One region of the Kribbella sp. NPDC048837 genome, then DNA from elsewhere that is predicted to be linked to it. Evidence: riboswitches for the same ligand, from Rfam matches in the RefSeq annotation. Region 1 holds a riboswitch; each other region holds the start of a gene.
What was found. Region 1 has a riboswitch for cobalamin ahead of ACZ6O0_RS18185 (putative cobaltochelatase). Riboswitches for the same ligand answer to the same signal wherever they lie in the genome.

Region 2: linked by a shared signal. The riboswitch ahead of ACZ6O0_RS32990 (SCO2322 family protein) and the one ahead of ACZ6O0_RS18185 (putative cobaltochelatase) in region 1 are both predicted to bind cobalamin.
Region 3: linked by a shared signal. The riboswitch ahead of ACZ6O0_RS27580 (ribonucleoside-diphosphate reductase subunit alpha) and the one ahead of ACZ6O0_RS18185 (putative cobaltochelatase) in region 1 are both predicted to bind cobalamin.

Annotation. Positions count from the first base shown of each region.
Region 1 covers NZ_JBVJHF010000003.1:535,583-541,920, reverse strand. The annotation lists gene ACZ6O0_RS18205 (helix-turn-helix transcriptional regulator) at 1-1,767, opposite strand, end outside; gene ACZ6O0_RS18200 (TetR/AcrR family transcriptional regulator) at 2,015-2,668, opposite strand; gene ACZ6O0_RS18195 (aldo/keto reductase) at 2,759-3,778, shown strand; gene ACZ6O0_RS18190 (LLM class flavin-dependent oxidoreductase) at 3,789-4,649, shown strand; cobalamin riboswitch at 4,796-4,932, shown strand; gene ACZ6O0_RS18185 (putative cobaltochelatase) at 5,005-6,338, shown strand, end outside.
Region 2 covers NZ_JBVJHF010000008.1:139,171-145,508, reverse strand. The annotation lists gene ACZ6O0_RS33000 (ABC transporter ATP-binding protein) at 1-1,060, opposite strand, end outside; gene ACZ6O0_RS32995 (energy-coupling factor transporter transmembrane component T) at 1,057-2,145, opposite strand; gene ACZ6O0_RS32990 (SCO2322 family protein) at 2,146-2,850, opposite strand; cobalamin riboswitch at 2,952-3,083, opposite strand; gene ACZ6O0_RS32985 (hypothetical protein) at 3,071-3,280, opposite strand; gene ACZ6O0_RS32980 (aldo/keto reductase family protein) at 3,277-4,287, opposite strand; gene ACZ6O0_RS32975 (DUF3043 domain-containing protein) at 4,310-4,897, opposite strand; gene ACZ6O0_RS32970 (PspA/IM30 family protein) at 5,063-5,884, shown strand; gene pspAA (PspA-associated protein PspAA) at 5,881-6,156, shown strand.
Region 3 covers NZ_JBVJHF010000006.1:201,022-207,359, forward strand. The annotation lists gene ACZ6O0_RS27565 (class I SAM-dependent methyltransferase) at 1-448, opposite strand, end outside; gene ACZ6O0_RS27570 (Fic family protein) at 736-2,022, shown strand; gene ACZ6O0_RS27575 (DinB family protein) at 2,111-2,692, shown strand; cobalamin riboswitch at 2,771-2,926, shown strand; gene ACZ6O0_RS27580 (ribonucleoside-diphosphate reductase subunit alpha) at 3,069-5,927, shown strand; gene ACZ6O0_RS27585 (ribonucleotide-diphosphate reductase subunit beta) at 5,924-6,338, shown strand, end outside.

The DNA.
Region 1 (6,338 bases):
GTCGAGATCCCCGCACGACCGCGCCAGCGACTCCGCCAACTCGGCGTCGGTCAGCGCATCCGCCGGCGAACGGTAGTCCGACACCGCCGCGCGGGCGCTGAGAGCACGTCCGATGGCCTGCGCCGAGCCCGACCCGCGGGCGATCCGGACGGCTTCGGCCGCATGGACCACGTCGTCCGGTACGCCGTACATGGTCTCGGTCTCGGCCAGCTCGGCGAACGCAACCGCGCGCTCCGCGCTATCCGGGAGACCAGCGGTCAGTGCGATTGCCTCATGGATCTCGTCGAGGTCAGCGAGAGCGGGCGTCGCCGTTTGCCAGCGGGCGTCGGACCTTCTGACGAGCAGATCGCAAGCCAGCAAGGGTTCCTGCTCCTTGTCCACCAGGCTCAAGGCCTCCGTGAGGAGTGTGACCCCCACCTCCGGCCAGCCGGCCCGGCGGCAGGCCGAGCTCGTCCGTCGGAGCAGCTTGATCCTCTCGTCGCGGTTGCCTCGGATGGTTGGGGAGACTGTTTCCCAGAGGGTGCAGGCGCGGCGGAGCTGGATGGCTTCCTCGGTGGGGGCTCGGAGCTGTGCTGCTTGGTCGGCCGCGATGAGGGACCAGCGGTACGTCGCGTCGAGGTTGCCGGCCTTTTCGTTGTGGACGGCGAGATCGGCGGCGGTGACCTCACCTGGTCGCGCTTCGAGGACGCGGAGGTAGTCGGCATGGAGGTCGGCCGCTCGTTCGGGGGGCAGGCCGTCGTACAAGACCTCGGCCAGGAGCGGATGGCGGAACCACCAGCTGCCACCGTCGGTGTGTACTACGCCGCGATCCTGCGCCTCCAGCAGGGAAGCGGTGGTCTCGAGTCCGGACGCGACTTCGCCCAGTACGGCGGATGACGTCGGGCGGCCGCTCACGGCGAGGATTCTGGTGACCCGGCGGGACTGGTCGGACATGCTGTGCCAGGCGGCGAGCAAGGCGTCGCTGAGGGCCGCCGGGACGGTCGCGGGCAGGCTGTGTTCGGCACCGGACAGGCCGCGGACCATCAGCTCGATCAGGTAGGGGTTGCCGTCCGACCTGGCCAGAACCTCGCTGACGAGCTCGATGTCGGGTGTTCTGCCCAGCAATCCGTGGATCTGATCGGTGGCGCCCTCCAGGTCGAGCGACTCCAGCCGAAGCTCACTGAACGACGGCATCCGGCGCATGTCCGCCAACCACGAGTGCAGCGGATGTCCCTCGGGCCGTTCCTCGGTCCGGCAGGTGGCGATCACTACCAGAGGCTGCCCCCGGAACCCGGCGATCAGGTACGCCAGCACGTCGAGCGACGCGACGTCCGCCCACTGCAGATCATCGATGACCACCGCGGTCGGCCGCCGCTCGGCGATGCGGTTCAGCACGAGGTCGACCAGCACCGGCAGTCTCGTTGCACTGCTGTCAGCTTCGCCGTTGCTGCTGCCGAGTGACGGCAGCAGGGCGTTCAGGCCTTCGGTGCCGGTCAGGGTCTCGGCCTTTTCGCCGGGGTCCGCGTGGGTGAGCCAGTCCTGGAGGGCGCCCACGATCGGGGCGAAGGGGACCGATGCACCGCCGAAGTGGACGCAGGAGCCCCAGAGGACGTTGAGGTGTGAGGCGTTGCAGACTTCGCGGGCCAGGCGGGTCTTGCCGATGCCGGCTTCGCCGTGGATGACGATCGCTTGGGGGACGCCGGTGACGGCGTGCCGTAGTGCATCGCCGAGGAACTGTTGTTCGGCAGCGCGTCCGGCGAAGCGACGATCGGGCTGCGGACCCCCCATGGGTACTCAGTGAACACCCTGCAACGTCCCGACGGGAGCCCTCGGCGAGGCACGCGCCGATCAAGCGTTCGACCCTCGAGGGTGGACCACTTCGCCCGTTTCGAGTGCACCTAACAGGTGTCCTGAGGCGGTCGTCCATCGCAGTCGCCGGCCGATCCGGACCGCTTGTGCAGTGCTTGTCGCGCTGCAGCATCGCGGGACGGCGGGACCTGGCGCTCCGGGTGCGATACGTCTCTCTGGAGCGCTTCTAGGTGACGCGTAGGCCGGTGATCAACAGGCCGACCATGCGGCGGGCGTCGTACCGGGGCGTGTTCTCCGCGCCGATGCAGAGGTTGCCGACGGCGCGCATCAGTTCGTAGGCGTCGATGTCGGTGCGGACCTCGCCCGCGGCGCCGGCGGCCTCGAGGAGTTGGGCGCAGACGGGAACCAGGCGGTCGAGGAAGTAGGCGTGCAGGGTCTGGAAGGCGGCGTCGTCGGACTGCAGTGCCTCGGCGAGACCGTGCTTGGTGACCAGGAAGTCGACGAAGAGGTCGATCCAACTGGCCAGGGCGGCGTGCGGTGAGGTGCTGTCCGCGAGCAGCGCCGGGCCGGCCTCGGCACACGCTTCGACCTGGTGGCGGTAGACGGCGACGATGAGGTCGGCTCGGGTCGGGAAGTGGCGGTAGATCGTGGCGACGCCGACCCGCGCCCGCCCGGCGATGTCGCGGACGGGCGCGTCGACGCCGGACTCGACGAAGGCCGCCGCGGCGGCGTCCAGCAACGTCTTCTCGTTCCGCCGCGCATCAGCCCGTTTCCGCTGAACAGCCGGCCCCGCCGCACTGTCCCCCCGCTTCCGCGCGGCTGGCGTTCCCGCTCCGCTGTCGCTCTGCGTCCGCGCGGCGGGCTGCTCTGATCCGGCCATGCCCCTCCTTGATAAACGGAACAATGTTCCGTATGTTGATTACCGGAACGTCGTTCCGTATTCGGCCATCATGCCAGGAGGAGCACCGCTATGCAGTACCGCACCTTGGGTCGCACCGGCGTCCGGGTCAGCACCCTCGCGCTCGGCGCGATGAACTTCGGCGCCATCGGCCGCACCGGCCAGGACGAGGCCACCGCGATCGTCGACGCCGCTCTCGAGGCCGGGATCAACCTGATCGACACCGCGGACATGTACGGCCAGGGGGAGTCCGAGGAGCTGGTCGGCAAGGCCATCGCCGGCCGCCGCGACGATCTCGTGCTGGCCACGAAGGCGACCATGCCGATGGGTGACGAGCGCAACCACCAGGGCAGTTCGCGCCGCTGGCTGGTCACCGCGCTCGACAACAGCCTCCGCCGGCTCGGCGTCGATCACGTCGACCTCTACCAGATTCACCGATGGGACCCGAGCACCAGCGACGAGGAGACACTGTCGGCGCTGACCGACCTGCAACGCGCGGGGAAGATCCGCTCGTTCGGGTCGTCGACGTTCCCGGCGTACCGGATCGTGCAGGCGCAGTGGGCCGCCCGCGAGCATCACCTCAGCCGTTACGTCACCGAACAGCCCAGCTACTCGATTCTGCAGCGCGGGATCGAGGCCCACGTCCTGCCAGTGACCGAGGAGTACGGGCTGGGCGTACTGGCCTGGAGCCCGCTGGCGTCCGGCTGGTTGTCGGGTGCGGTCCGCGCCGGCCAGGAGATCAGCACCAGCCGTTCGGTCTTCGCACCGGAACGGTTCGACACCACGCTTCCGTACAACCAGGCCCGACTCGAGGCCGTCGAGCAGTTGGCGAAGGTGGCCGACGAGGCCGGCCTGACGCTGATCCAACTGGCCCTCGGCTTCGTCACCGCCCACCCGGCCGTCACCAGTGCGCTCATCGGGCCACGGACCGTAGACCACCTGCACTCCCAGCTCGCCGCAGCCGACACCGTCCTCGGTCCTGACGTCCTCGACGCCGTCGACAGCATCGTTGCCCCCGGCACCGATCTCGCCCCGCACGAGAAGTTCGATACCCCACCCGCGCTGCTCGAGCCGTCGCTGCGGCGTCGCTGAAGGAGAACCCATGCCCAGCTTCGGAATCATGACCGCGCCGATGCAGGTCGACTATCACGACGTACTGCGGGTGTGGCGCGAGGCGGACGCCATCCCGGAGATCGAGCACGCGTGGCTGTTCGATCACCTGATGCCGATCGCCGGGGACCCGGGCGGACCGGCGTACGAAGGCTGGACGCTGCTCTCGGCGCTGGCCGCGCAGACCCAGCGACTGCGCCTTGGTCTGCTCGTGACCAGCAACCGCTTCCGGCCGCCGGCGATGCTGGCCAAGATCGCCACGACCGTCGACATCGTCTCCGGTGGACGGCTCGACTTCGGGATCGGTGCGGGCTCACGGCCGAGCCACCCGCTGGCCCGGCGCGAGTACGAAGCCCACGGCCTGCCGTACGACGACTTCGCGCACTCGGTGGAATCCCTCGCCGAAGCGTGCACCGTCATCCGGCGGCTGTGGACCGAGACCGAGCCGTTCGACTTCGACGGCAGCTACGTCCAGCTCACCGGCGCGTTCGGCAACCCCAAACCCGTCCAGCGCCCGCACCCGCCGATCCTCATCGGCGGACGCTCGTCCGCCACCCTCCGCGTGGTCGCCGAGCACGCCGACGTCTGGAACATCCCGGGCGGCGACATCGAGGACGTCGTACGCCGCAGCGCACTGCTCGACCGCTATTGCGCGGAGATCGGCCGCGACCCCGCGACGATCACCCGCTCGATCCACCTGCCCGTGTCGTACGCCCAGCCCGGTGCCACCAAGGATGCGATCGCCGAGGCGGTCGACGCCGGCTTCGGACACATCGTCCTGGGCCTCCCGGACCCGTACCCGGCCCAGGTCGCACGCTGGGTCGCCGACGAGCTCATCAGCATCGCGGCCTGAGGTGCCGTACCGACGGACGGGTAGTCCTCATCCCCAGGCTCCGGCGTCCCGTGTGACGGGCGGCCGCGGCTCGGCGCTGGGCGGACCACTACCCGTTGTTCGGTACGCGTGTGAACCTCGTCGCTGAGTGAAGGGCTGGGGTGTGCCATGATCGGGCCGACGGTTGTGGAGGAACACCGGTGACCGGCTGCGGCCGGGAGTCCGGGGCGGTCCCGCCACTGTGACCGGGTCGGCTCAGCTGCTGCCCGGGAGCCAGGACATCCGCGTCCGTCCGTCGGGCCGCGGTCTCCGCGGTACGGCGTACCAGCAGCCGTAGCGGGCGCGGACACCCGCTCGACGAAGGGACCCACCGCCGATGCGGCCTGCCTCACCGTCCACCGGATTCCCGTTCACCGCGGTGGTCGGGATGGACGATCTGCAACTCGCCCTGATCCTGGCCGCCATCTCCCCGGCGATCGGCGGTGTGCTGATCCGGGGCGAGAAGGGTACGGCGAAGTCGACCGCGGTCCGCGCTCTCACCGAGATCCTCCCGCCGGTGGACGTCGTCCCAGGCTGCCGGTTCTCCTGCGATCCCGAACACCCGGATCCCACCTGCCCCGACGGCCCGCACCCGGCCGTGCCCGAGACCCTCACCCGGCCGGCGCGGCTGGTGGAGTTGCCGGTCGGCGCCACCGAGGACCGGGTGCTCGGGTCGTTGCATCTCGAGAAGGCGCTCGCCGAGGGCATCACGGCGTACGAACCCGGCCTGCTCGCCGGCGCGAACCGCGGGCTGCTGTACGTCGACGAGGTCAACCTCCTGCACGACCACCTGGTCGATGTCCTGCTCGACGCGGCCGCCATGGGTCGCGCGACCGTCGAGCGCGACGGGGTGTCGGTCACGCACCCGGCGCGCTTCGTCCTGGTCGGCACGATGAACCCGGAGGAGGGCGAGCTCCGCCCGCAGCTGCTCGACCGGTTCGGCCTGACCGTCGACGTCGTGGCGAGCCGCGATCCCGCGGTCCGGGTCGAGGTGATGCGCGCGCGGCTCGGGTACGAGGCGGATCCGGCCGATTTCGTGGCTGGGTACGACGGTCCGCAGCGCGAGCTCGCCGAGCGGATCGTGAAGGCGCGCGATCTGCTCGCGGAGGTGATCCTGACCGACGCCGCGCTCCGCCAGATCGCGGAGATCTGTGCGTCGTTCGACGTCGACGGGATGCGGGCCGACCTGGTCACCGCCCGTACGGCGGTCGCCCACGCAGCGTGGTCCGGGCGCACCGTCGTCGAGGTCGACGACGTCCGTGCCGCGGCCAAGCTGGCCCTCCCACACCGACGCCGCCGAAACCCCTTCGACGCCCCGGGCCTCGACGAGGAGCAGCTGGAACAGGCGATCCAGGAGAGCACGCCCCCGCAGGACCCGGACGACGACCCGGATGGTCCAGGTGGTCCCGACGACTCAGGTGGTCCGGGCGGGGGTGTGGATCCATCCTCCGACTCCAGTGGAGAGGAGGTGGATGCACCCGCGCCAGGAACTGCAGGCCCCGGGCCGACGGGTGACGTCGTCGGGAGTTCGGAGCCTTACAAAGCGCGGTTGTTGAGTGTGCAGGCCGCGGGGGCGGGGGTTGCGGGGCGGCGTTCCCGGGCGATCACCGAGGCCGGGCGCGTGGTGGGGGATCGAGCACGCGTCGGGCGGGAGGCCGGGCGGCCGCATCT
Region 2 (6,338 bases), on a different contig from region 1:
TGGTACGCCGTGGGTCCGCACCAGCGGCCACCGCCGTACCGGAGCGGACCGGGCCGATGCCCACCAGGGCGTTGAGCAGGGTCGACTTGCCGGCGCCGTTGCGGCCCATCAGTGCGACGAGTTCACCGGCCTTGATGCTGACCGACACCCCGCGGAGAGCCATGAAGGTGCCGTAGGCAACGACCAGGTCGGTGCACCGCGCGAGCTCGGCACCGGGGACGGCCGACGACCGCTGCGGCGCGGTGGAGTCCAGCTGGCTTCGCAAGGTGACAGCAGCCCGCCGGGCGTCGCGTACCGACAACGGCAGGGGAGACCAGCCGGCCAGCCGTCCCAGCTCCACGACCGGCGGTGCGACCGGTGCCGTGATCATCCGATCGGCCGGAAGCCCGGTGGACACGGCAGCCGCGCCACCCGGTACTTCGATCACGCGGTCGGCGTACTGGATCACTCGCTCGAGCCGGTGCTCGGCCATGACCACGGTGACGCTCAGGTCGTGCACGAGCCGCTGGAGCGCAGCCAGCACCTCCTCAGCGGCCTGTGGGTCCAGTGCGGACGTCGGCTCGTCCAGCACAAGCACGGCAGGATGCGAGGTGAGCGCGGCGCCGATAGCGGTCCGCTGCCGCTGACCGCCGGACAGCGAGATCAACGCCCGGTCCCGTACGTCGGCCAGCCCGAGCAGGTCCAGAGTCTCCTCGACCCGGCGGCGCATCACGTCCGGCGCGACTCCGAGGGACTCCATGCTGTACGCCAGCTCGTCCTCGACCGTGTCGGTGACGAACCCCGCCATCGGGTCCTGCCCGACCAGACCGACCACATCGGCCAGATCGCGCGGCCGGTACTCGCGGGTGTCCCGGCCGTTCACCAGCACCCGGCCGGACAGCGTGCCGCCGGTGAAGTGCGGCACCAGCCCGTTGATTGCCCGCAGCAACGTTGACTTGCCGGACCCGGTCCGCCCGATCACCAGCGCCAGCTCACCCTCGGGCACCGTGAAGCTCACGTCCCGCAGCGCCGGCTCGGCGGCACCGTCGTACGTGACCGTCACCTGGTCGAACTCGATCATGTGACCGCCCGCCTGACCACCGGCGGTGCTGCGAGCGCGGGAGTCAGTCCCACGAGTATGCCGACCACCGGCAGTAGCGGAACCGGTGGCACCACCAACGGACCCGCGAGCAGCAGACCGGCGACACCAATGGCAGCCGCGGTCACCATGGCTCCGGCAGCGATCGCGCCAGACGCGACGACGAGCCACTCGGGCAAGGCCCACGGATCTGGCCGGTAGCGGGTTCGGGTGACCCGCTGGCGCCCGATCGCCATGGCGCCGACGGACAACAGCAGTCCCACCGCCAGTGCGGCCGCGGCGAACGGGAACGCCATGGCGTCGGTCAGCAACGCATAGACCCCGAGCAGAATGCCCAGCAACCCCAGCAGAACGCAGACCGCGGTCGTCCGACGCTGCGCCAGGGGGACCTGCGCCGTACGACCGTAGCCGCGCGAGTCCATTGCGGCGGCGAGCTCCACCGACCTGTCCAACGCACCCTCCAGCACCGGCATGGCCGTCGTACGGAACGAGCCGCGGGTGCGGCCGCGCAGACGGCGGGCGGCGCGAACCCGGCGCGCGTCCGTCACGAGCTGCGGTGCGAACGTCAGAGCGACCACACAGGCCACACCCATCTCGTAGAGGGCCCCGGGCAACGACTTGAGCAGCCGCCGGGGACTGGCCAGTGCGTTGGCCGCGCCGACGCAGCAGAGCATGACGGCCAACTGGCCACCGTCGTACAACGCGGTCAGGAGTGCCTCGAGAGTGACCTCGCCGCCGAGCTTGACGCCGTTCGCCCAGTCGGGCAAGGGGATCAGCGGCAGCGTGAACAACACCGTGTTGCCCTGCGAGCGGGTGGACAGCAGCGCCTGCAGCACCACCCGGACGCCGATGACCACCAGACCGAGCTTGAGGAACGCGGCGTAGCTGTGTGCCCAGGGAGCGTCGCTCCGGCGTGCGGCCACCACGAATCCGGTGACTGCGAGGATCAGCACGAGCAGCACCGGGTTCCGCGTCCGGCTGGCCGCGACGGCCATGCCGAGCGCCCACAGCCACCAGGCCCCCGGGTGGAGTGCCCGGGGGATCGTCAGGTGATCGACAGTACGCACTTACTTGGCTGTCCGCCGGCGGTTGAGAGCCAGACCGCCGCCGGCCAGGGCGACGACGACCACGGCGGCGATGATGATCCCGGTCCACGGCGCACCACCGTCATCGTCGGAGGACGATGCGGCCGGCGAGGTCGCGGCGGTCGAGCCGACGGCGGCACCGATCTGCAGCGTCACCGGGGTGTCGGTGGCCGGGACGTTGATGTTCTTCACCGCATCGCCGCAGCCCTTGGCCGGATAGCCCGCGATGCCGCAGGTCAGGCCCTTCTCGATCCGCACCGGCGCGACCGCGCCGAGGATCTTGGCGCCGTTCGCCTGGACGTCCGTGACCACGCAGGTGCCGGTGGCCTGCCCCGGAGTCTCACCACTGGCGGCGTCTTCCGGCGTACCGGGGTCGACGACCAGCGCCACCCGCTTCTTGCCGGTCTCGGCCGGCGTCTTGCCGCAGATCGCCTCGAAGTCGCCGGCGGCACGCGGCACGCGGGGCTTGGCGCCGCCGACGGCGAACCGCCAGCCCTCCACCGCCCCGTCGGCCGGGACGACGGCGTCCGCGCCCTTCGGCGAGAAGGCCCACTGGCCCGAGCTCCACTGGTAGTAGCCCCAGAAGCGATAGCCGTCCTCGGCCTGGGCGGTGGTGGCGACGGTCCCCGCCAGCAGGAAACCCGCCAGCGTGGCGAGGACCAGTCGTACGGTCCGGTGTGCAGTCATCTCATGTCCTCGATCGGGCCAGGTCGGAGCCATGGCCCGGTGGAGGAGGTCCCGCCTGCGCAGGCAGGGTAGGGGCTCCACCCGCGGACCACGGCGGGTAGTTGAGCCTGTCGCCTGCGGCACAGTGTTCCGGCTCGCCACACGAGGTGGCCTACGGTTGCGGGTCAGCGCCGGACTCGGACCGGCTTCCCTGTGCACGCAGGAGTGGTTCGACCGAAGCCTACTCTGCGGAGGAGAGACTCATCGGGCCGTAGACCTCGCGGCCGTCCTCCAGCAGGTACACCTGGCCGACACCGCGCTCGGCCAGGTCCCGCCAGCTCTCACCGAGCCAGCTCTCCGCGTCACCCTGCGCGGAGAACTCCGCCCCGCCGACCTCACCGGGGTCGACCAGGGCGCCGCTCGCGGTCTCGAACCGCCAGCTCCAGCTCATGAGCCAGGCCGGGTCTGCGGCGAGTTCTGCGCGGTCTTGGCCGGGTCGCGCTCGACGATCCCGCCGAGGACCTCGTCGATCCGCTTGAGCAGGCCCTCCTCGAGCTTCACGCCGGAGGCCTTCACGTTCTCCACGACCTGCTCGGGGCGGGACGCGCCGATGATGGCCGAGGAGACGTTCGGGTTCTGCAGCACCCAGGCGATGGCGAGCTGGGACAGCGCCAGGCCGGCCTCGTCGGCGAGCGGCTTCAGCTCCTGCACCCGGCCCAGCACGTCGTCGTTCAGGAACCGCTTGATCATGTTCGCGCCGTTGGCGTCGGTGGCCCGGGAGCCCTCCGGCGGCTGCTGACCGGGCAGGTACTTACCGGTGAGCACGCCCTGCGCGATCGGGGAGAACACCACCTGGCCGATACCGAGCTCCTCCGAGGCCGGCACCACCTCGGCCTCGATCACCCGCCAGAGCATGCTGTACTGCGGCTGGTTCGAGACGAACGGGATGCGCAGCTCCCGGGCCAGCCGGTGGCCCTCCTGCAGCTGCTCCGCGGTCCACTCGGACACGCCGATGTAGAGCGCCTTGCCGGAGCGGACGACGTCGGCGAAGGCCTCCATCGTCTCCTCCAGCGGCGTCTCGGTGTCGAACCGGTGCGCCTGGTAGAGGTCGACGTAGTCGGTCTTGAGCCGCTTCAGCGAGCCGTTGATCGACTCGTGGATGTGCTTGCGGGACAGGCCGACGTCGTTCGGTCCGCCCGGACCGGTGGGCCAGTAGACCTTGGTGAAGATCTCCAGCGACTCGCGGCGCTCGCCCTCCAGCGCCTCGCCGAGCACCGACTCGGCCTTGGTGTTGGCGTACACGTCGGCGGTGTCGAAGGTGGTGATGCCGGCCTCGAGCGCCGCGCGGACGCACGCCTTGGCCTGATCGTTCTCCACCTGGGACCCGTGCGTGAGCCAGTTCCCGTACGAGATCTCGCTGACCTTCAGACCACTGTTGCCGAGATAGCGGAAGTCCATACCCCTGACCCTACCGGCCCGGTCAGCTCGGCTTCTCGCCGCGCTTCACCATCGGCTTCGGGAGCCGCCAGCGGCGCATCTGCATGGTCCGGCGGACCGCGTAGAACCCGAGGCCCTTGGTCGACTCCTTCGGGAACTTCACCGTCACCGCCCGCCGCAGCCCGGCCGAGAGCAGGAACCAGTCCGCCGCGATCAGCAGGATCATCACCAGGAAGAGCAGGTTGACCACGCCGGCCAGCCACGGGAACTGCGCCGAGAACACCACGCCGACCAGCGACACCACCAGCAGCACCGGCAGCGCGAACTCCATCACCGAGTAGCGGGCGTCGACGTAGTCGCGGGCGAACCGCCGGACCGGGCCCTTGTCGGCGGCCGGCAGGTACCGGTCGTCGCCGGTGCGCATGGCGTCCTGCATCTTGGCCCGCTCGGTCCGGACCTTCTCCCGCCGGTACGCCGAGGCCTCCTTGCGGTTGCGCGGCTTCTTCAGCGCGGCCTTGCGGGCCGCCTCCGCCTCCTTGCGGGTCGGGGTGGGGCGTCCCTTCCCGCCCGGCTTGCCCTGGGGCTCGGCGGGTACGGTGGTAGCTGTCTCAGACTTGGTACGACGGAACACGGGGTCTGAACCTCATTCGGCAGGGCAGGTCGCGACTCGGGGTGGTCCCCGGACCTGAGCACCACTTTATCGGGGCCGGTCCTGATGGTGTGGTGACCCGTGGGGACATAGGGTGGAAAACGCACGCCGGGTCGTCACGCCGGCACAGAAGGGGTACGGATATCGATGAGCATCTTCAAGCGGATGTCGACGATCTTCAAGGCCAAGGCGAACTCCGCCCTGGACAAGGCCGAGGATCCTCGCGAAACCCTTGACTACTCGTATCAGAAGCAGCTGGAGCTGCTGCAGAAGGTACGGCGGGGCGTGGCCGACGTGGCCACCAGCCGCAAGCGGGTGGAGCTGCAGGCCTCCCAGCTGCAGGCCCAGTCGTCGAAGCTGCAGGAGCAGGCCCAGAAGGCGCTCTCGATGGGCCGCGAGGACCTGGCCCGGGAGGCCCTGACCCGCAAGTCCGGGCTGCAGGGCCAGATCGACGACCTGCAGACCCAGCACGCCCAGCTGCAGGGTGAGGAGGAGAAGCTCACGCTCGCCTCCCAGCGGCTGCAGGCCAAGGTCGAGTCCTTCCGGACCCGCAAGGAGACCATCAAGGCCACCTACACCGCGGCCGAGGCGCAGACCCGGATCAACGAGGCCTTCTCCGGCATCTCCGAGGAGATGAGCGACGTCGGCCTGGCGGTCCAGCGGGCCGAGGACAAGACCCAGCAGATGCAGGCCCGGGCCGGCGCGATCGACGAGCTGCTGGCCTCCGGCGCGCTCGACGACGCCAGCGGCACGGTCAAGGACAACATCACCCTCGAGCTGGACCGGATGTCGTCCAACTCCGACGTGGAGAACGAGCTGGCCGCGATGAAGGCCCAGCTCTCCGGCGGCAGCGCGCCGAAGGAGCTCTCCGGTGAGGCCCAGGGCGCCGCGGCGCCGCAGTCCGCCCAGCAGCCAGTGCAGCAGCCGGCCGCCGAGCCGGTGCGACCTCAGGACGGAGACGTTCGATGATCGTTCGCATCATGGGTGAAGGCCAGTACCGTCTGGCCGACGAGAAGCTGGACGCGCTGAACGCGGTCGACGGCGACCTGGAGAAGGCGGTGTCGTCCGGCGACGAGGCGTCCTTCCAGACCGCGTTCGCCGCGTTGCTGGAGTTCGTCCGGTCCGGCGCCAAGGTGCCGGACGACGAGCTGCACGACTCCGACGCGATCCTGCCGCCGGGCGACAGCTCGCTGGCCGAGATGCGCGAGCTGATCAGCGGCGACGGCCTGATCGCCGGCTGAGCACACCCCCGCGCCCGGCTGGGCGCACCCGGCGATCACCGTCCCCGACCCGGCGGCCGATCACCACTGGTAGTCACTCGAAGACCCTCAGGCCCGTTCAGCGGGCCTGAGGGTTTTTGCATGCCCGTCGGGTTGCGCAGCGGTAAACACTCGCGATCAGTGCTGTTATACGCCGCATCCAC
Region 3 (6,338 bases), on a different contig from region 1:
TGTAGACGACGTCGAACTGACGCCCCTGCAGGGCATCGACCGCGTCGTACACATCCGCATGCACGTAGTCGACGTCCTGGCCGGCGTCGGCAGCGATCCGGCGTGCTTCCTCCAGCGACTTCGCCGACAGATCGAGCCCGGTGGTCCGCGCACCACGCCGGGCGAACGCGATGGTCTCGGTCCCGAGATGGCATTGCAGATGCAGTACGTCGCGCTCGCGCAGTGGACCGAGATCGACCCACTCGTAGTCGGCGAACCAGTACTCCGCGGGCTGACTGTAGAACCGGCTGGCCGCATGCAGCGGCGCCCGGGCGTCCCAGTCGGCCTCGTTCGCGGCCACCATCTCGCGAGTCTCGACGTCCAACGTCACCGGCGCCTCCGTCCGTCTGCGTTCGGCCACCGACCAGTCTGCCCACAGCTGGGTCCACACCTCGCCGCTAATGCTCATTCGAAGCACCCTTACGCGCAGTCACGGCTGCGGATCCCGCCCTCAGGCGGCCGCGGCTGGATCCGGGCATGGTGCTGCGATTCGGTGCGTCATGAATCCCCCAGAAGACAGTCACTCAAAAGACAGTCACTCTCGTGCCGCGACCTCAGGGTCGTCCCCCGGCACATCACTCCGCGTAACTTTACCGGCGATGGCCACGCTGTGTAGTCACGATTCGATCTCGCTCCCGCCCGTCCACAGCCTGTGGACTCTTGTTCAAGGTTTGTGGATAAGCTTGAATAAGAGGTATGGCACGGGTCGAGTTGCATCGGTGGCCTGGGCACCCGGACGGGTTCACCCGGGCGGAACGGCTGGGCGGGTCCTACGAGCTCTACTTCCCGGATCCGCTGGTCGGGCGCGCCTTCGACCTGAGCGACGACGTCCTGGCCGCCTTGGAGGACGCCGCCGGCGACCTCGCCCGGCTCGACGCGACTGCCGCTGTGCTTACCAACAGCGAGGCGCTCGCCCGGCTGCTGCTGCGGGCCGAGGCTGTCGGGTCCTCGCAGATCGAAGGACTGGTCGTCGGTGCACGCCGCCTCCTCAAAGCCGACGTCCTCCGTGGTCGACCCGGCAACACACCCAGTGACGTCACCGCCGAGGAGGTGCTCGGCGCCGTCGACGCGATGACCTGGGTGACCGACTCCGTCCAGGCCGGCGACAAACTCGAGGTCGACCACCTGCTCGAAGCGCACCGGCGGCTGATGGCCCAGTCCCCCACCCCCGAATTCGGCGGGGAGATCCGCTACCTGCAGAACTGGATCGGCGGCCGCTCCCCCGCCGAGGCGTACTACGTCCCGCCGCCGGCGCACCTGATCCCCGACCTGCTCGCCGATCTGATGACGTTCGTCCGCGAGTCGCGGCTGCCGGTGCTGGCCAAGACCGCCATCGCGCACGCGCAGTTCGAGACGATCCATCCCTTTGCCGATGGCAACGGCCGGACCGGGCGCGCGTTGATCCACCTGATCCTGCGGGCCGACGGCCTGGTCTCGCGGACCGTGCCACCGGTGTCGTTGTCGCTCGCCACGCACGCGGCGCGGTACATCGAGGCGCTCACCGACTTCCGTTACGTCGGGCGGGCGACCACCGCCAAGGCTCGCTCGGCGGCGAACCCGTGGCTGCGAATGTTCGCGATGGCGTGCAGTCATGCGACCGCGGAGGCGGCTCGCTTCGAACAGACCGCCACCGATCTCAAGACCGCCTGGCGCGAGCGAGCCGCTCCGGTCCGCGCGGGCTCCGCGACCGAACTGCTGATCGAGGCACTGCCCGCGGCTCCAGTCCTCACCCTCACCGCGGCCGCGCAGCTCATCGACCGGTCCCAGCAGGCCGCCAACCAGGGACTGACCCGGCTGGTCGAGGCGAAGGTCCTGCGCGAGATCACCGACGGCCGCCGGAACCGGGTGTACGAGGCGCCGGAACTGATCGACGCCTTCACGTTGCTCGAGCGGCGCTTCGCCAGCCCTGCGGCCGATACCAGGATCCAACCGCCTAGCAGACCCGTGCCGTCGAGGCCAGAACCAACACACCATCCGCATTGACTTTCTCCTCCCCGTCGGGACACAATTCGAACACATGTTCGATCGCGTCTCAAATCGAGGCGCCGTGACGGGGAGCGTGAGAACCGTGATGCCGGAGCCGTTCGACTGGGACATCCTGCACCGCCCTTCGGCGATGGCGATGGTGCGAGGCCAGCTCGGCTTCAGCTGGATGGTGCTGTCCGGCCGGCTCGCCCAACTGACCGACGAGCAGTACTTCTGGCGACCGAGCAGCGAGGCACTGACCGTCGTCCGGCGGCACTACGCCGGCCGGTTCCGATCGCTCGGATCCGGCGAATGGGTCGCGCAATGGCCGGACGAGCCGGATCATCGCGGCCCGCGCACGATCGCGTGGCTGATCGCCCACCTGACCGAGACCTTCTTCGAGCGCTGGGAGTGGACCTTCGGCGAGAGCCGGCAGGGCCGGGCCGACATCACCCTGCACGGCAACGCGCGGGATGCGGTCGCCTGGCTGACGCACTGGGTGGACGCGTGGCAGGAATCGATCGCCGCACTCGACGAGGAGCAAGTGATGACGGTCGGGCTCAGCCAGGCGACCGAGCTGGACGCGGGCGAGCCGTTCGGCCACGTCGTTCTCCGGCTCAATCGCGAGCTCATCCACCACGGCTCGGAGATCATGACGCTCCAGGATCTGTATGCGGTCGCCGCGTGACGACCGGCCGCCGGCGCGACACGCCGCGACACGCGCGGCGCGGCGCGGCAATGCCACGAATTGTCGGAGCGACCACCTAGCATCACTACTGCTGGTGGTTCGGAGCGGCTGGCACCACAAGATGTGGGTCACTCCGAGGCAACAGGGGAATCCGGTGCGACTCCGGAGCTGCCCCGCAACGGTGAGCGGAGACCTTCCGCGAGTCCGGATACCTGCCATCGGCGCGCGCACCACCGGTGCGCGCGGTCCGAGACCTCGCGGGTGGGTCGCAGGGCGTGACGGCAGTGTTCCCGGCCGGTGCGGCCGTGTCGTCGTGCGCCTGCCCGCGCAGTGGTCGAGGACCTCCGACACTCGTGTGGAGAGAGCTTCTGTGACCATCGCCTCGTCCTCCCGGGCCGCCGACCAGGCCGGCCCTGATTTCTCGGCAGACCTGCCGATCGAGCTGACCGTCGTCCGCCGCGACGGCAGTAGCACCGCGTTCGACCCGAGCAAGATCTCCGTGGCCATGAGTAAGGCGTTCCTCGCTGTCGAGGGCGCCGGGGCCGGCGCCACTCACCGGGTCCGCGACCTGGTGGCCGACCTGACCGGCCGGGTCGTCGGCGCCCTGACCAGCCGCGGTGACGCCCGCCGCAGCGTCCAGGTCGAAGACATCCAGGACCAGGTCGAGCTGGCGCTGATGCGCGCCGGTGAGCACCAGGTCGCCCGCGCGTACGTCCTTTATCGCGAAGAGCGGACCAGGGCCCGCACACCCGCCGACCCCGCCGGGGTCACCGAGAAGCCGACGCTGACGGTCCGTGCGGCCGACGGCAGCCGGGCACCGCTCGACACCGACCGGCTGCGGGTGATCGTGGCCGAGGCCGCCGCCGGGCTCGACGCGGTCGACCCCGAGCTGATCCTCGACGAGACCCTCGGCTCCTGCTACGACGGCATCGCGCAGCACGAGGTCGAGCTCGCGCTGGTGATGGCCGCCCGGTCGTACGTCGAGACCGAGCCGCAGTACAGCTTCGCCGCGTCCCGGCTGCTGCTGGACCAGATCCGCCGCGAGGCCCTCGGCCGCGTCCACGGTGAGCCCCGGCAGGCGAGCCAGGCCGACATGACCGCGGCGTACGCCGAGTACTTCCCGCGCTACATCGAGGTCGGCGTCGAGGCCGGGCATCTCGACCCGGAGCTCGCCAGCTTCGACCTGGCCCGGCTCGCCGCCGCGATCCGGCCCGAGCGCGATCTGGACTTCACCTTCCTCGGTCTGCAGACCCTCTACGACCGGTATCTGCTGCACATCGACAAGGTTCGCTTCGAGCTGCCGCAGGCGTTCTTCCTCCGGGTCGCGATGGGGATGGCGCTGCGCGAGGACGACCGCGAGGCGCGGGCGATCCAGTTCTACGAGCTGCTCAGCTCGTTCCGGTTCATGTCGTCGACGCCGACCCTGTTCAACTCCGGGACCACCCGGCCGCAGTTGTCGTCGTGCTTCCTGACCACGGTCGACGACGACCTGGCCGGCATCTTCCACGGCATCCGCAACAACGCACTGCTCGCGAAGTACTCCGGCGGCCTCGGCAACGACTGGACCCCGGTCCGCGGGATCGGCGCCAAGATCCGCGGCACCAACGGTGAGTCGCAGGGCGTCGTACCGTTCCTGAAGATCGCCAACGACACCGCCGTCGCGGTGAACCAAGGAGGAAAGCGGAAGGGCGCCGTCTGTGCCTACTTGGAGACCTGGCACATCGACGTCGAGGAGTTCCTCGACCTGCGCAAGAACACCGGCGACGAACGCCGGCGGACCCACGACATGAACACGGCGAACTGGGTGCCGGATCTGTTCCTCCAGCGCGTTGAGGCCGGCGGCGACTGGACACTCTTCTCCCCCAACGAGGTCCTCGACCTGCACGATCTGTACGGCGCGGCCTTCGCCGAGGCGTACGTCGGGTACGAGGAGGCCGCCGACCGTGGTGAGATCCACGTGTTCAAGCGGGTCAAGGCCGTCGACCTGTGGCGCCGGATGCTGACGGTGCTGTTCGAGACCGGGCACCCGTGGATCACCTTCAAGGACGCCTGCAACGTCCGCTCGCCGCAGCAGCACGACGGCGTCGTCCACTCGTCGAATCTGTGCACCGAGATCACGCTCAACACGACCGTCGACGAGACCGCGGTCTGCAACCTCGGCTCGGTCAACCTGGTCGCCCACCTGACCGCGGACGGCCTCGACGCCGAGCTGCTCCGGGACACGGTGAAGACCGCGGTCCGGATGCTCGACAACGTCATCGACGTGAACTTCTACACCACCCCGGAGTCCGAGCGGGCGAACCAGCGGCACCGCCCGGTCGGCCTCGGCCTGATGGGCTTCGCCGACGCGCTGTTCGCGCTGCGGATCCCGTACTCCTCCGACGCCGCGATCGAGTTCGCGGACCGCTCGATGGAGCAGATCAGCTACCACGCGATCGAGGCGTCCAGCGACCTGGCCGCCGAGCGCGGCCGCTACTCGACGTATGACGGTTCGCTGTGGAGCCAGGGGACCCTGCCGATCGACTCGCTCGAGCTGCTCCGGACCGCCCGGGACGGCGACGTGATCGTTGATGAGGGCAAGCAGTTGGACTGGGACGCGCTGCGGCAGAAGGTGCTGCGCGACGGCATGCGCAACTCGAACGTGATGGCGATCGCGCCGACCGCGACGATCTCCAACATCTGCGGCGTGAGCCAGTCGATCGAGCCGGCGTACAGCAACCTGTTCGTGAAGTCGAACATGTCCGGTGAGTTCACCGTCGCGAACCCGTACCTCGTCGCCGACCTGAAGGCGCGGGGCCTGTGGGACCAGGTGATGGTGTCGGACCTCAAGTACCACGACGGCATCCTGACCGGGATCGAGCGGATCCCGGCTGACCTGCGCGAGCTGTACGCGACCGCGTTCGAGATCGAGCCGCTCTGGCTGATCAAGGCGGCGTCGCGCCGGCAGAAGTGGATCGACCAGGCGCAGTCACTCAATCTCTACATGGCTGCACCGTCCGGCCGTGCGCTGGACGAGTTGTACAGGTCGGCTTGGCGCTATGGCCTCAAGACGACTTATTACCTGCGTTCCCAGTCAGCGACTCACGTGGAGAAGTCCACGCTGAAGGGCACCGACGGCCGGCTGAACGCCGTACCCGTCTCGGTGCCGTCGCCGGTGCCGGCCGACCTGCCGCTTCCTGAACCCACCGGAGCCGTCTGCTCCATCGACGACCCCGACTGCGAGGCCTGCCAGTGACCAACACCGTGAACTCCACCGGCCTCGGCTCGCTCGCCGTCGGGGCGTCCCGCGTCGAGGTCGCCGACAAGGCGATGATCAACGCGCGGGCCGACGTCAACCAGTTGCTGCCGTTGAAGTACCAGTGGGCCTGGGACAAATACCTTGCCGCCTGCAACAACCACTGGATGCCGACCGAGGTGTCCATGCAGGCGGACATCTCGCTGTGGAAGTCCAAGGACGGCCTGACCGAGGACGAGCGGCTGATGCTGAAGCGCAACCTCGGCTTCTTCGCCACCGCGGAGTCCCTGGTCGCGAACAACATCGTCCTGGCCGTCTACCGGCAGCTGACCAACCCCGAGTGCCGGCAGTACCTGCTGCGCCAGGCGTTCGAGGAGGCCGTGCACACGCACACCTTCCAGTACATCTGTA